2 regions of the Curtobacterium sp. MCPF17_002 genome follow, and region 2 is predicted to be linked to the other one. Evidence: predicted binding sites of a transcription regulator. Region 2 holds the regulator's gene; the other holds the start of a gene.
The links. The regulator HrcA, encoded in region 2, represses chaperone genes, less so after heat shock. The targets are predictions, from matches to a motif close to TTNGCACTCGNNNNNNNCGAGTGCNAA.

Region 1: a site for HrcA is predicted at 1,949-1,975, ahead of DEJ28_RS00365 (Hsp20/alpha crystallin family protein). Genes of this name have one in related genera too.

The regions. Positions count from the first base shown of each region.
Region 1 is NZ_CP126251.1:85,835-91,061, reverse strand. Features, by position in the region: gene DEJ28_RS00375 (APC family permease) at 1-1,261, shown strand, start outside; gene DEJ28_RS00370 (helix-turn-helix domain-containing protein) at 1,258-1,917, shown strand; gene DEJ28_RS00365 (Hsp20/alpha crystallin family protein) at 2,032-2,472, shown strand; gene DEJ28_RS00360 (hypothetical protein) at 2,483-2,794, shown strand; gene DEJ28_RS00355 (manganese catalase) at 2,886-3,767, opposite strand; gene DEJ28_RS00350 (SDR family oxidoreductase) at 3,826-4,659, opposite strand; gene DEJ28_RS00345 (SDR family NAD(P)-dependent oxidoreductase) at 4,819-5,227, shown strand, end outside.
Region 2 is NZ_CP126251.1:1,612,471-1,617,697, reverse strand. Features, by position in the region: gene DEJ28_RS07570 (PhoH family protein) at 1-581, opposite strand, end outside; gene DEJ28_RS07565 (histidine triad nucleotide-binding protein) at 571-924, opposite strand; gene DEJ28_RS07560 (16S rRNA (uracil(1498)-N(3))-methyltransferase) at 972-1,709, opposite strand; gene dnaJ (molecular chaperone DnaJ) at 1,709-2,821, opposite strand; gene hrcA (heat-inducible transcriptional repressor HrcA) at 2,986-4,005, opposite strand; gene DEJ28_RS07545 (DUF4870 domain-containing protein) at 4,114-4,611, shown strand; gene hemW (radical SAM family heme chaperone HemW) at 4,628-5,227, opposite strand, start outside.

The sequences.
Region 1 (5,227 bases), 1.5 Mb from region 2:
CGTCCGGCGCGTGGCGGGCACCGGGTCGCTCTACACCTACGTGTCGCTCGGGCTCGGCCCCGTCGCCGGGGTGGTCGCGGGGACGGCGCTGGTGCTCGGGTACGGCTGCATCGCGATGTTCTCGCTCACCGGCAGCGGCTACTACCTCGACTACCTGCTGTCCCGGTTCTTCCCGGCGATGGGCGGCAACGCACTCGTCACCGTCGTCGTCGTGGTGGCGATGGGTGCCGCCGTGTTCGCCGTGATCGCGCTCGGTGTCCGACTGTCCACGCGCCTGACGTTGCTCGTCGAGTCGCTCTCCGTCGCGGTCATCGTCGTGCTCATCGTCGCCCTGGTCGCCCGGCTCCACCCCGTCGACGCCTCCGCCGTCGCGCTCGGTCCCACGGCACCGGCACCGTTCGCGGTCGGCACGGCGCTCGCGGTGACGGCGTTCGTCGGCTTCGAGAGCGCGTCGGTGCTCGGCGTCGAGGCGCGGCGACCGTTCGCCACCATCCCCCGCGCGATCTCGTGGACCGTCCTCGTCGCCGGCGTGCTCTACGTGGCGAGCGCGGCGGCGCAGCAGATGGGGTTCGCGGCGCTCGGTGCCGACCTCGCGGCGAGCGCCTCGCCGGTGAACGAGCTCGCGAACGCGTCCGGCCTGCAGTGGATCGGGTGGCTCCTCGACCTCGGGATCGCGGCGTCGTTCGCGGCCTGCGCGATCGCCTCGACGACGGCGCTGGTCCGGGTCCTGTTCGCGATGGGGCGCGAGGGTGTGCTCCCCGGGGTGTTCGGTCGCGCGTCCCCCCGCTTCCGGACCCCGTTCACCTCGGGCGCGATCGCGTGCAGCGTCCTCACGGTGCTCCCCGCAGTCGGCCTGGCGAGCGGTGTCCCGGCCTGGTCCCTGATGGAGGCCGAACTGGTCGTCGCCGCACTCGGGTACCTGGCGGCGTACGCGCTGACGTGCTTCGCGGCACCGGTCTTCCTCCGCCGGATCGGGGAACTGACGGTGGGCGTCGCGGTCGTGGCGATCACCACGGGCGTCCTCCTCACCGCCGTCCTCCTCACCTACCTCGGCGTGGAGGCGACGTCGTCGCACTGGCCGAGCGTCGCGCTCGCCGTCGCAGCCGTCACCGCCGTGACGACGGCGTTCCTGGTGGCCACCCGCCGTCGACCCTGGTGGCGGGGTCGGAGCCGCGCCGTGTACGACGTGCCGGTCGAGGAGGACCTGCTCCGCGCCTCCAGGCCGTCCGCCGGAACCGGCCACGGGACGGGGGTGCGGTGAGCGAACCCGGTCTGCGTGCTCGGCAGCCGAAGGCGATCCAGAACGCCCTCGCGGTGCTGGAGGCCGTCGCGCACGCCGGGCCGGGCATCACCGCCCAGCAGCTCTCGGTCGCGCTCGGGCTGCCGCGGGCGACCACCTACCGGCTCATCACCCTGCTCGTCGAGGACGAGTACCTCGTCCGGCTGCCGGACCTGCGTGGGTTCGCCCTCGGGCAGAAGGTCGCCGAGCTCGCCGGCGTGACCGCCCCGGCGGGACCCCAGCCGCTCGCGCCGCTCCCCCGGGCCGTTCGGGCGGTGCTCGCCGACGTGCGGTCGGCCGTCCGCGCCGGGGTCCACCTGGCGCGGTACGACGAGGGCGGCCTCCGTGACCTCGACGTCGACCCGGACTTCCCGCTGCTCGACGAGGCAGCACTCCGGCGTGATCCGGACCGGAGCGCGATCGGACGGCTGCACGCCGCACGCGGCCAGGCGCCCGCGCACCAGACCGGGGCGTTCGCGCCGGGGTTCGGGTGCCTCGCCCTGCCCGTGCTCGGCGAGGGCGGCGTCCTGGTCGCCGGGCTGACGCTCTCGGCTCCGGCCGCCCGGATCGACGCACCCGGCGAAGCGCTCACCGTGCTGCGGACGGCGGTCGCTCGGCTCGAGCCACTCCTCGGCTGAGCCGCGTTCCGAGCGGTTTCCGAGCGTTCTCTTGGCACTCACAAGGGTCGAGTGCTAAAACGTTGGCAGTTGAGTCGAGGGGACTCAACAGGCGACACGAAGGAGTTGATTCCGATGACGATGAACTTCGACCCGTTCCGCGAGCTCGACCGTCTCGCTGGTTCCCTCCTCGGGACCACCGGGCCGCGCTCGATGCCGATGGACCTCTACCGGACCGGGGACCACTACGTCCTCGACGTCGACCTGCCGGGCATCGACCCGGGCTCCGTGGACATCGACGTGGACGGTTCGGTCCTGACGATCCGTGCCGAGCGCACCCTCGGTGCACCGGAGGGTTCGCAGTGGCTCACGCGTGAGCGGCAGCCCGGCTCGTTCGTCCGGCAGCTGACCCTCGGCGAGGGGCTCGACGCCGCGCGCATCACCGCCGGGTACGACAACGGCGTGCTCAGCGTCACCATCCCGGTCAAGGAGTCCGCGAAGCCGCGCAAGATCGCGGTCACCGTGGGCGGCGGTCGCGAGCAGCTCGCCGTCGGGGCGGGCAGCGCCGAGGAGTAGGAGCCGGACGGTGCTCGATCTCCTCAACGCACTCGCCGCGGTGGCCGCCGTGACCATCGCCCTCACCCTGACGAGCCTCGACCGTCCGGTCGCGATGCTGCTCGGGCTGACCGGCAGCACGACCGGCAGCTTCCTCGCCTGGGTGTCGGCTCCCGGGGCGTGGGAGCACTCCCTCCTCCTGCCGTGGGCGGCGGCCGTCGTCGGCACGGTGGCGGTCGTGGCGGGCTGGAGCGCCGTGCGCGCGTACTCCGGACTGTTCGGGGTGCCGAGTCCGACGGACGGCGCGGCCGACGACCGCGAGCTCGTCCCGGCGGAGCGCTGACCGGACGGACGCGGAGCCCGGACACGTCCCTGACCGGACACGACGACGGCGGGCGGCTGGACCTGGTCCAGCCGCCCGCCGTCGTTCGTCGTCACTCCTTGTTGAGCTTGTCCTGCACCACGCCCGCCGTCTTCTCGACGATGTTCGGCAGCTCGGTCGTGCCGTACAGCCGCACGTCGGGGTGGGTGGGCGGCGGCATCGGCACCGACGTCGTGGGGCCGTCGTGGTACGAGTACTCGCCCTTGCCGTCGAACGAGGGACCGCTCGCCCAGGGGCCGTTCGCCGCCTCGCCACCGTCGGAGAAGTTGAGGTACTGGTAGTGGACCTCCTGGTTCTCCTTCGACTGCGGGAAGTTGCTCGGCACGGGGAAGTCCTCGACGCCCTTCTCGCGCAGTTCGGCGGCAGCGGTCGCCCACATGTTCTGGTGCATGGTGTCCCGCGCGATGAGGAAGGACAGCAGGTCCCGCACGCCCTTGTCGTCGGTCATGTGGTACAGCCGTGCGGCCTGCACGCGCCCCTGCATCTCCGCGTTCTCGTTGGCGGTGAAGTCCGCCAGGAGGTTCCCGCTGGCGGTGATGTACGAGCCCTGCCACGGGTTGCCGTTGCTGTCCACCGGGCGGGCACCCGCGCCGGCCACGATGGCGTGCTGCACGTCGGTGCCCCCGACGACGGCCGCGACGGTCGGGTCGTCCTGCAGGGCGTCCTCGGTGATGCCGAGCGGGGACTTCTCGAGCAGCTGCGCGATCATCGTGGCGAGCATCTCGACGTGGCCCATCTCCTCGGCCCCGATGCCGAACACCATGTCGCGGTACTTGCCCGGGATGTGCATGTTCCACGCCTGGAACTGGTACTGCAGGGCGACGGAGATCTCACCGTACTGACCGCCCAGCACCTCCTGCAGTTTGCGGGCGTAGATGGCGTCGGGCTTGTCGGGCGTTGCCTTGAACTGGAGTTCCTGCTTGTGGAAGTACAAATCGTGCTCCTTCGTTCGTTCGGTTTCGGGTCAGAGGACAGTCGGTGCCGGTCTCGGGTCAGAGGATCGGCGTGCCGCCGGTCACCGCCACGCGGGCACCGGAGACGTAGCTGCCGTCGTCGCTCGCGAGCAGGACGTAGACCGGTGCGAGTTCGGCGGGCTGGCCGGCGCGGCCGAGCGGCGTCTGCTGACCGAACTGCTCGACCTGCTCCGGCGGCATCGTTGAGGGGATCAGCGGGGTCCAGATCGGTCCCGGCGCGACGCTGTTCACGCGGATGCCCCGTTCCCCGAGCAGCTGCGCGAGCGCGGCGGAGAGGTTCGCGACCCCGGCCTTCGTGACGTCGTACGGTGCGAGGGTCGGCACCGGGTTGTCGGAGTTCACCGAGCTGGTGCCGATGATCGAGGCGCCGGCCTGCAGGTGCGGCAGAGCGGCCTTGACCAGGTGGAAGTACGCGCTGAGGTTCGTCGCGAGGGTGTGGTCCCACTCCTCGTCGCTGATCTCCTCGATGGTCTCGTGGCTCATCTGGAACGCGGCGTTGTTCACGAGGACGTCGATGCCACCGAGCTCGCTCACCGCCTGGCCGATCACGGAGCGGCAGTACGCAGGGTCGCTGACGTCACCGGGGAACAGCACGGCCTTCCGACCCGCCTCCTCGATCCACCGCTTCGTCTCCTGCGCGTCGTCCTCCTCCTCGGGGAGGTAGCTGATGAGGACGTCGGCACCTTCACGCGCGAACGCGATGGCGACGGCGCGGCCGATGCCGCTGTCGCCGCCGGTGATGACGGCGCGCTTGCCGGTGAGCTTGCCGGAGCCGCGGTACGACTCCTCGCCGTGGTCCGCCTTCGGCGTCAGTTCCCCTTCGCTCCCCGGCGGCTGCTGCTGGTCGGTCATGCTCGCTCCCTGATCGTCTCGTCTTCGGTCGAGGCACTCGGCCCGTCCAGGGCGATGGTCGGCGTGTGGCTCTGAGCGGCCGTCCGGAGTGGACGAATGACGCGGTGCGCGTAGCCGAACCACGCGGACGCGGTGCCGACCGCGGCATAGCGTGGACCCGTGGACCTCGAACTCAAGAACCGTGTCGCGCTCGTCGTCGGAGGGAAGGGGTACATCGGTGCAGCAGTCGCCGATCGGCTCCGTGCCGAGGGGGCGACGGTGGTGGTGGCGTCCCGGAGCGCCGGCGACCAGGACTCCCCGGACCGCGTCGCCATCGACACCGCCGACCAGGCCTCGGTGGATGCCGGCATCGCACGCGTGCTCGAGCTGCACGGCCGGATCGACGCGCTGATCGTCACAGCGGCTCCGAGCGCCGGCACGCTCGACCCGGCGAAGAAGTCCGACCCCGAGCAGGTGCTGTCGGCGATCGACGGCAAGGCACTCGGCTTCCTCCGGGTCGCGAACGCCGTGCTGCCCGCGCAGCGCGAGGCCGGGTACGGCCGCGTCGTCGTGGTGAGCGGGCAGAACG
Region 2 (5,227 bases):
ATCTTGTCGGTCAGCGTGCCGGGCAGGAACCCGAGGCGCTCACCGGCCTCGACCGCGGGGCGGGTGAGGATGATGCGGCTGACCTCGCGACGCTGCAGCGCCTGCACGGCCTTCGCCATCGCCAGGTACGTCTTGCCGGTACCGGCCGGGCCGATGCCGAACGTGATGGTGTGCTCGTCGATCGCGTCGACGTACGCGCGCTGCCCGTCCGTCTTCGGACGGACCGACTTGCCGCGGCTCGACACGATCGGCGTGCCGAAGGTGTCGGACGGCTTGCGGTCCTCGTCGAGGAGCCGTGCGGAGACCGGGATGTCCGACGCGCCGATGTCCTGGCCGCGCTTCACCATGCCGACGAGTTCGTCGACGAGCGCCTGGGCACGGGTGACGTCCCGCTCGGGCCCGGTCAGCGAGACCTCGTTGCCACGGACGAGCACCCGCACGCCGGGGTACTGCCGTTCGACGGTCTTGAGCAGTCGGTCCTGGGGACCGAGCAGCTGGACCATCGCGATGCCGTCGACCTGGATCGAGACGGAGACGTCCGACGGGTCGGTCGGGGAGGATGCTGGTTCGTTAGCCGGCAAGGGTGCCTTCCTGCAGTTCACCTGCGAGTACGTGCGCGTGCACGTGGAACACGGTCTGACCGGCGGCTTCGCCGGTGTTGAAGACGAGACGGAACTGGCCGCCGGCGCGCTCGTCGGCGATGCGCTGCGCGGTGGCGACCACGTGGGCGAGGAGGTCCGGGTCGCCGGTGGCGAGCTCGGAGACGTTCGCGTACTCCTCGGTCTTGGGGATGACGAGCACGTGGACGGGGGCCTTCGGGGCGATGTCCTCGATCGCGATCACACGGTCGTCCTCGGCGACGACGGTGGCCGGGATCTCGCGCGCGATGATCTTCGAGAAGACGCTGGGCGTGCTGCTGCTCATGACTCCATCGTAGAACGCAGGGCTGACGCCCCGCCTTCCCGATCCGGCTACCAGCGTCCGAGCCGCGTCTGGAGGACTGCGAGTGCAGCGGGCCCGGCGGTGGACGTCCGGAGCACGGTGTCGCCGAGTCGCACCCGGACGGCCCCGGCAGCGACCAGCCGGTCGAACTCGGATCCGTCGATCCCGCCCTCCGGCCCGACGACGAGCACGATGTCCTCGACGTCCGCCGGCCGCTCCCACGCGGACAGCGGCACGTCCCCGACCGGGTCCAGCACGAGCACCGCGCGGAGACCTCCGACGAGCGCCGCCAGCTGCGCTGTGGTGACCGGAGCGTCGACCTCCGGCACCCGCGGGCGGATCGCCTGCTTCGACGCCTCGTGCACGATGGCAGCCCAGCGCGCACGGCCCTTCTCGACCTTCGCGCCCTCCCACCGGGAGACGCTGCGCGCCGCCGACCACGGCACGATCCGGTCGACGCCGATCTCGGTCGCCGCCTGCACCGCCATCTCGTCGCGCCCGCCCTTCGCGAGGGCCTGCACGAGCGTCAACGACGGAACGGGGGCCGGCGAGACGGCGCGGTCCGACACGGACAGCTCGAGCGCGTCGCGGCCGACGGACGTCACGGATCCGGTCACCACGGTGCCGCGGCCGTCACCGATCCGCAGGGTCTCCCCCACCCGGACCCGCGCCACCGAGACCGCGTGTCGTCCCTCTGCCCCGTCGAGCGGGACCGTGCCGCCCACGGCGACGCCGTCGAGCGACTCGACGAGGTAGAGCGACGCCATCAGAAGTTGAAGAAGCGGTCGCGGAGCTTGCCGAACATGCCCTGCTGGAACCGGGCGAGTTGCGGCTGCGCGGCCTTGTGCGACTTCGCGAGCTGCTCGACGAGCTGCCGCTCCTTGTGCGAGAGCTTCGTCGGGGTCACGACCTGCACGCCGACCCGCAGGTCGCCGCGCCCGTTGCCGCGGAGCTTCGTGATGCCGCGGTCCTTGATGACGAGCACGTCGGCGCTCTGCACGCCGGGGCGGACCTCGAGCTGGACGGGGCCGTCGAGGCCGTCGATCGTCGTCGTGGTGCCGAGGATCGCGTCGGTCATCTGGACCTCGAGCGTGGCGAGGAGGTCGTCGCCGTCGCGGCTGAAGACGTCGTGGTGCCGCACCCGGATCTCGAGGTAGAGGTCGCCGGAGGGACCGCCGGCCGGACCGACCTCGCCCTGGCCGGGCATCTGCAGCCGCAGGCCGGAGTCGACGCCCGCGGGGACGTCGACCGGCACGGTGCGACGGGCGCGGACGCGGCCCTGGCCCTGGCACGTGGGGCACGGGTTCGGGATGACGGTGCCGTAGCCGCGGCAGGTGCCGCAGGGAGCGCTCGTCACGACGTTGCCGAGGAGCGAGCGGACCTGGCGCTGGATGTGGCCGGTGCCGCCGCAGATGTCGCAGGTCTGCGGGTGCGTGCCGGGAGCCGCGCACGAACCGCCGCAGGTCTCGCAGAGCACGGCCGTGTCGACCTCGACGTCCTTGTGGGTGCCGAAGACGACCTCGTCGAGGTCGACCTCGATGCGCAGCAGGGCGTCCTGCCCGCGCTCGGCGCGGCTGCGCGGTCCGTTGCCCCGGCCGCCACCGCCACCGCCGCCGAAGAACGCGTCGAAGATGTCGCTGAACCCGCCGGCGCCGCCGCCGAAGGGGCTGTCGGCCTGTGGCCCGGCGTCGTAGCGGCGCCGCTGCTCCGGGTCGCTCAGCACGTCGTACGCGTGCGTCACGTCCTTGAAGCGCTCGGATGCTTCCGGGCTCGGGTTCACGTCCGGGTGCAGTTCGCGCGCCAGTCGGCGGTACGCCTTCTTGATGTCGGCATCGGAGGCGTCCGGCTGGACGCCGAGGACGTCGTAGTGGTCTGCCACGTATCCCTCAGTCGGTTCGGTTCGGTGCGGCGGTCGCCGCTGGTCTGGTGGGCACTGCGCTGGTGGGCGCTGGTCTGGTGGACGCTGGTTCGGTTGACGCCGGTGGGCCTGGAGGCGCGGATCGCCTCGACCGGTCGGCCCGGGTCAGTCGCGTGCGGGCCTGGTCAATGTTCGCCCAGGAGTTTGGACAGGTACCGTGCGACGGCGCGGACCGCGGACATGTTCGTGCCGTAGTCCATCCGGGTGGGTCCGAGCACGCCGAGCCGGGCGACCTCGCCGCGGGCCAGGTACCCGCCGGCGACGATGCTCGTCGCGTCGAGCCCGTACTCGGCGTTCTCCACGCCGATCCGGGCCGCGACGGCGACGTCGTCGATCCGCATCTCGCCGAACAGCCGGAGCAGGGTGACCTGTTCCTCGATCGCCTCGAGCACGGGGAAGAGGCCGCCGGAGAAGTCCTGTTCGCTCTTGGCGAGGTTCGCCGCGCCGGCCATCACCAGACGGTCCTGCCGGTTCGCGGCGACCTGTTCGATGAGGGTGGCGACGACGACGCCCGCGAGCGGCTGGGCATCCGGCCGGATCTGCTGCGGGACCGCGCGGAGCGCCGTCGCGACGTCCTGCAGCAGGAGCCCGACGGTGGCGCCGTTCACGACCGCGCGGAGTTCGGTGAGCCCGGTCTCGTCGAGCATGACGTCCGTCTCCACGACGCGCTGCTCGACCCGGGCAGTGTCGGTGATGAGGACGACCATGAGCCTGTCGTCGCCGAGGCGGACGAGCTCGATGTGCTGCACCCGCGCGCGCACCATCGACGGGTACTGCACGAGGGCGACCTGGTTGGTGAGCTGACTGAGGAGCCGGACGGTGCGGCCGAGGACCTCGTCGAGGTCGTTCGGCGCCCCGAGGAAGGTCTCGATCGCGTGGCGCTGCGCACTCGACAGCGGACGGGCACCGGCGAGGTGGTCGACGAACACCCGGTAGCCCTTGTCGGTGGGGACACGGCCGGAGGAGGTGTGCGGTGCGGCGATGAGCTGCTCGTCCTCGAGCTGGGCCATGTCGTTCCGGATCGTGGCGGCGCTGACCCCGAAGGCGTGCCGCTCGACGATCGTCTTCGAGCCGACCGGCTCACGGGATGCCACGTAGTCCCGCACGATGGCCTTGAGGACCTCGAGACTGCGTTCGCTGACCACCCGGACCCCTTTCCACTCGTTCTGGCACTCGGAGGTGTCGACTGCTGATCCTACGCCCGACCACCGACGGATCGGGACTTCTCCACAGCCTGCCGATACGCTTCCGGCATGAGCTACGGACAGCAGCCCGGCGGCCCCTCCGGCCAGCAACCAGGCGGACCCTACGGACAGCAGCCCGGCCAGCCCGGCGGACCCGGGTGGAACGGCCCGCAGGGTCCCGGCGGCCCGCAGGGTCCCGGCGGCCCGCAGTACCCGGGCGGCTACACGCCCCCGCAGCCGATGTCACCGGAGGACCAGCGCCTCTGGGCGACCCTCACCCACATCGGCGGCATCTTCTTCAACTTCATCGCGCCGCTCATCGCCTACCTCGTGCTGCGCGACCGCGGCGGGTTCATCCGCGAGCACACCCGCGTCGCGCTGAACTTCCACATCACGATGGCGATCGCCTACGTCGCCGGGACGATCCTGTCGATCATCGTGATCGGCGCGTTCGTGATCATGGCAGCGGCGATCGTGTCGATCATCTTCGGCATCATGGCCGCCGTCGCCGCGAACCGTGGCGAGTACTACCGCTACCCGCTCTCGATCGAGTTCATCAAGCAGTAGCAGGACCCCGCCCCGCTCAGTCGAGCAGCTCGCGGACCACCGCGTCCGCGAGCAGGCGACCCCGCAGGGTCAGGTCGATGCGTCCCCGCACCGCGGCCGACCCGTCCACGAGACCACGTGCGATGAGTCCCGCGACCCGGCCACGGGCCTCCTGGCCCAGTTCCGACGTCGCGAGCTCACCGCGGACCCGCGCCGCGAGCAGGACGCGCTCGACGTACCGGGTCTCGTCGTCGAGGGTCTCGCGCCCGGCGGCGGGCGACTCCCCCGACAGCACCCGGTTCGCGTACGCGGCCGGGTGCTTCACGTTCCACCAGCGCGTGCCGGCGACCGCGGAGTGCGCGCCCGGCCCGACGCCCCACCAGTCGTGACCCTTCCAGTAGGACAGGTTGTGCCGACTGGCGTGCTGCTCGGTGCCACCCTGTGCGTCGGTGCGGGCCCAGTTCGAGACCTCGTACCAGGAGTAGCCGGCGTCGCCGAGCACCTGGTCGGCCAGCTCGTACATGTCCGCCGCGAGGTCGTCGTCGGGCGCCGGGAGCTCCCCGCGCGCGACCATCCGCCCCATCGCGGTGCCGTCCTCGACGATGAGCGAGTACGCCGACACGTGGTCCGGCTCGCA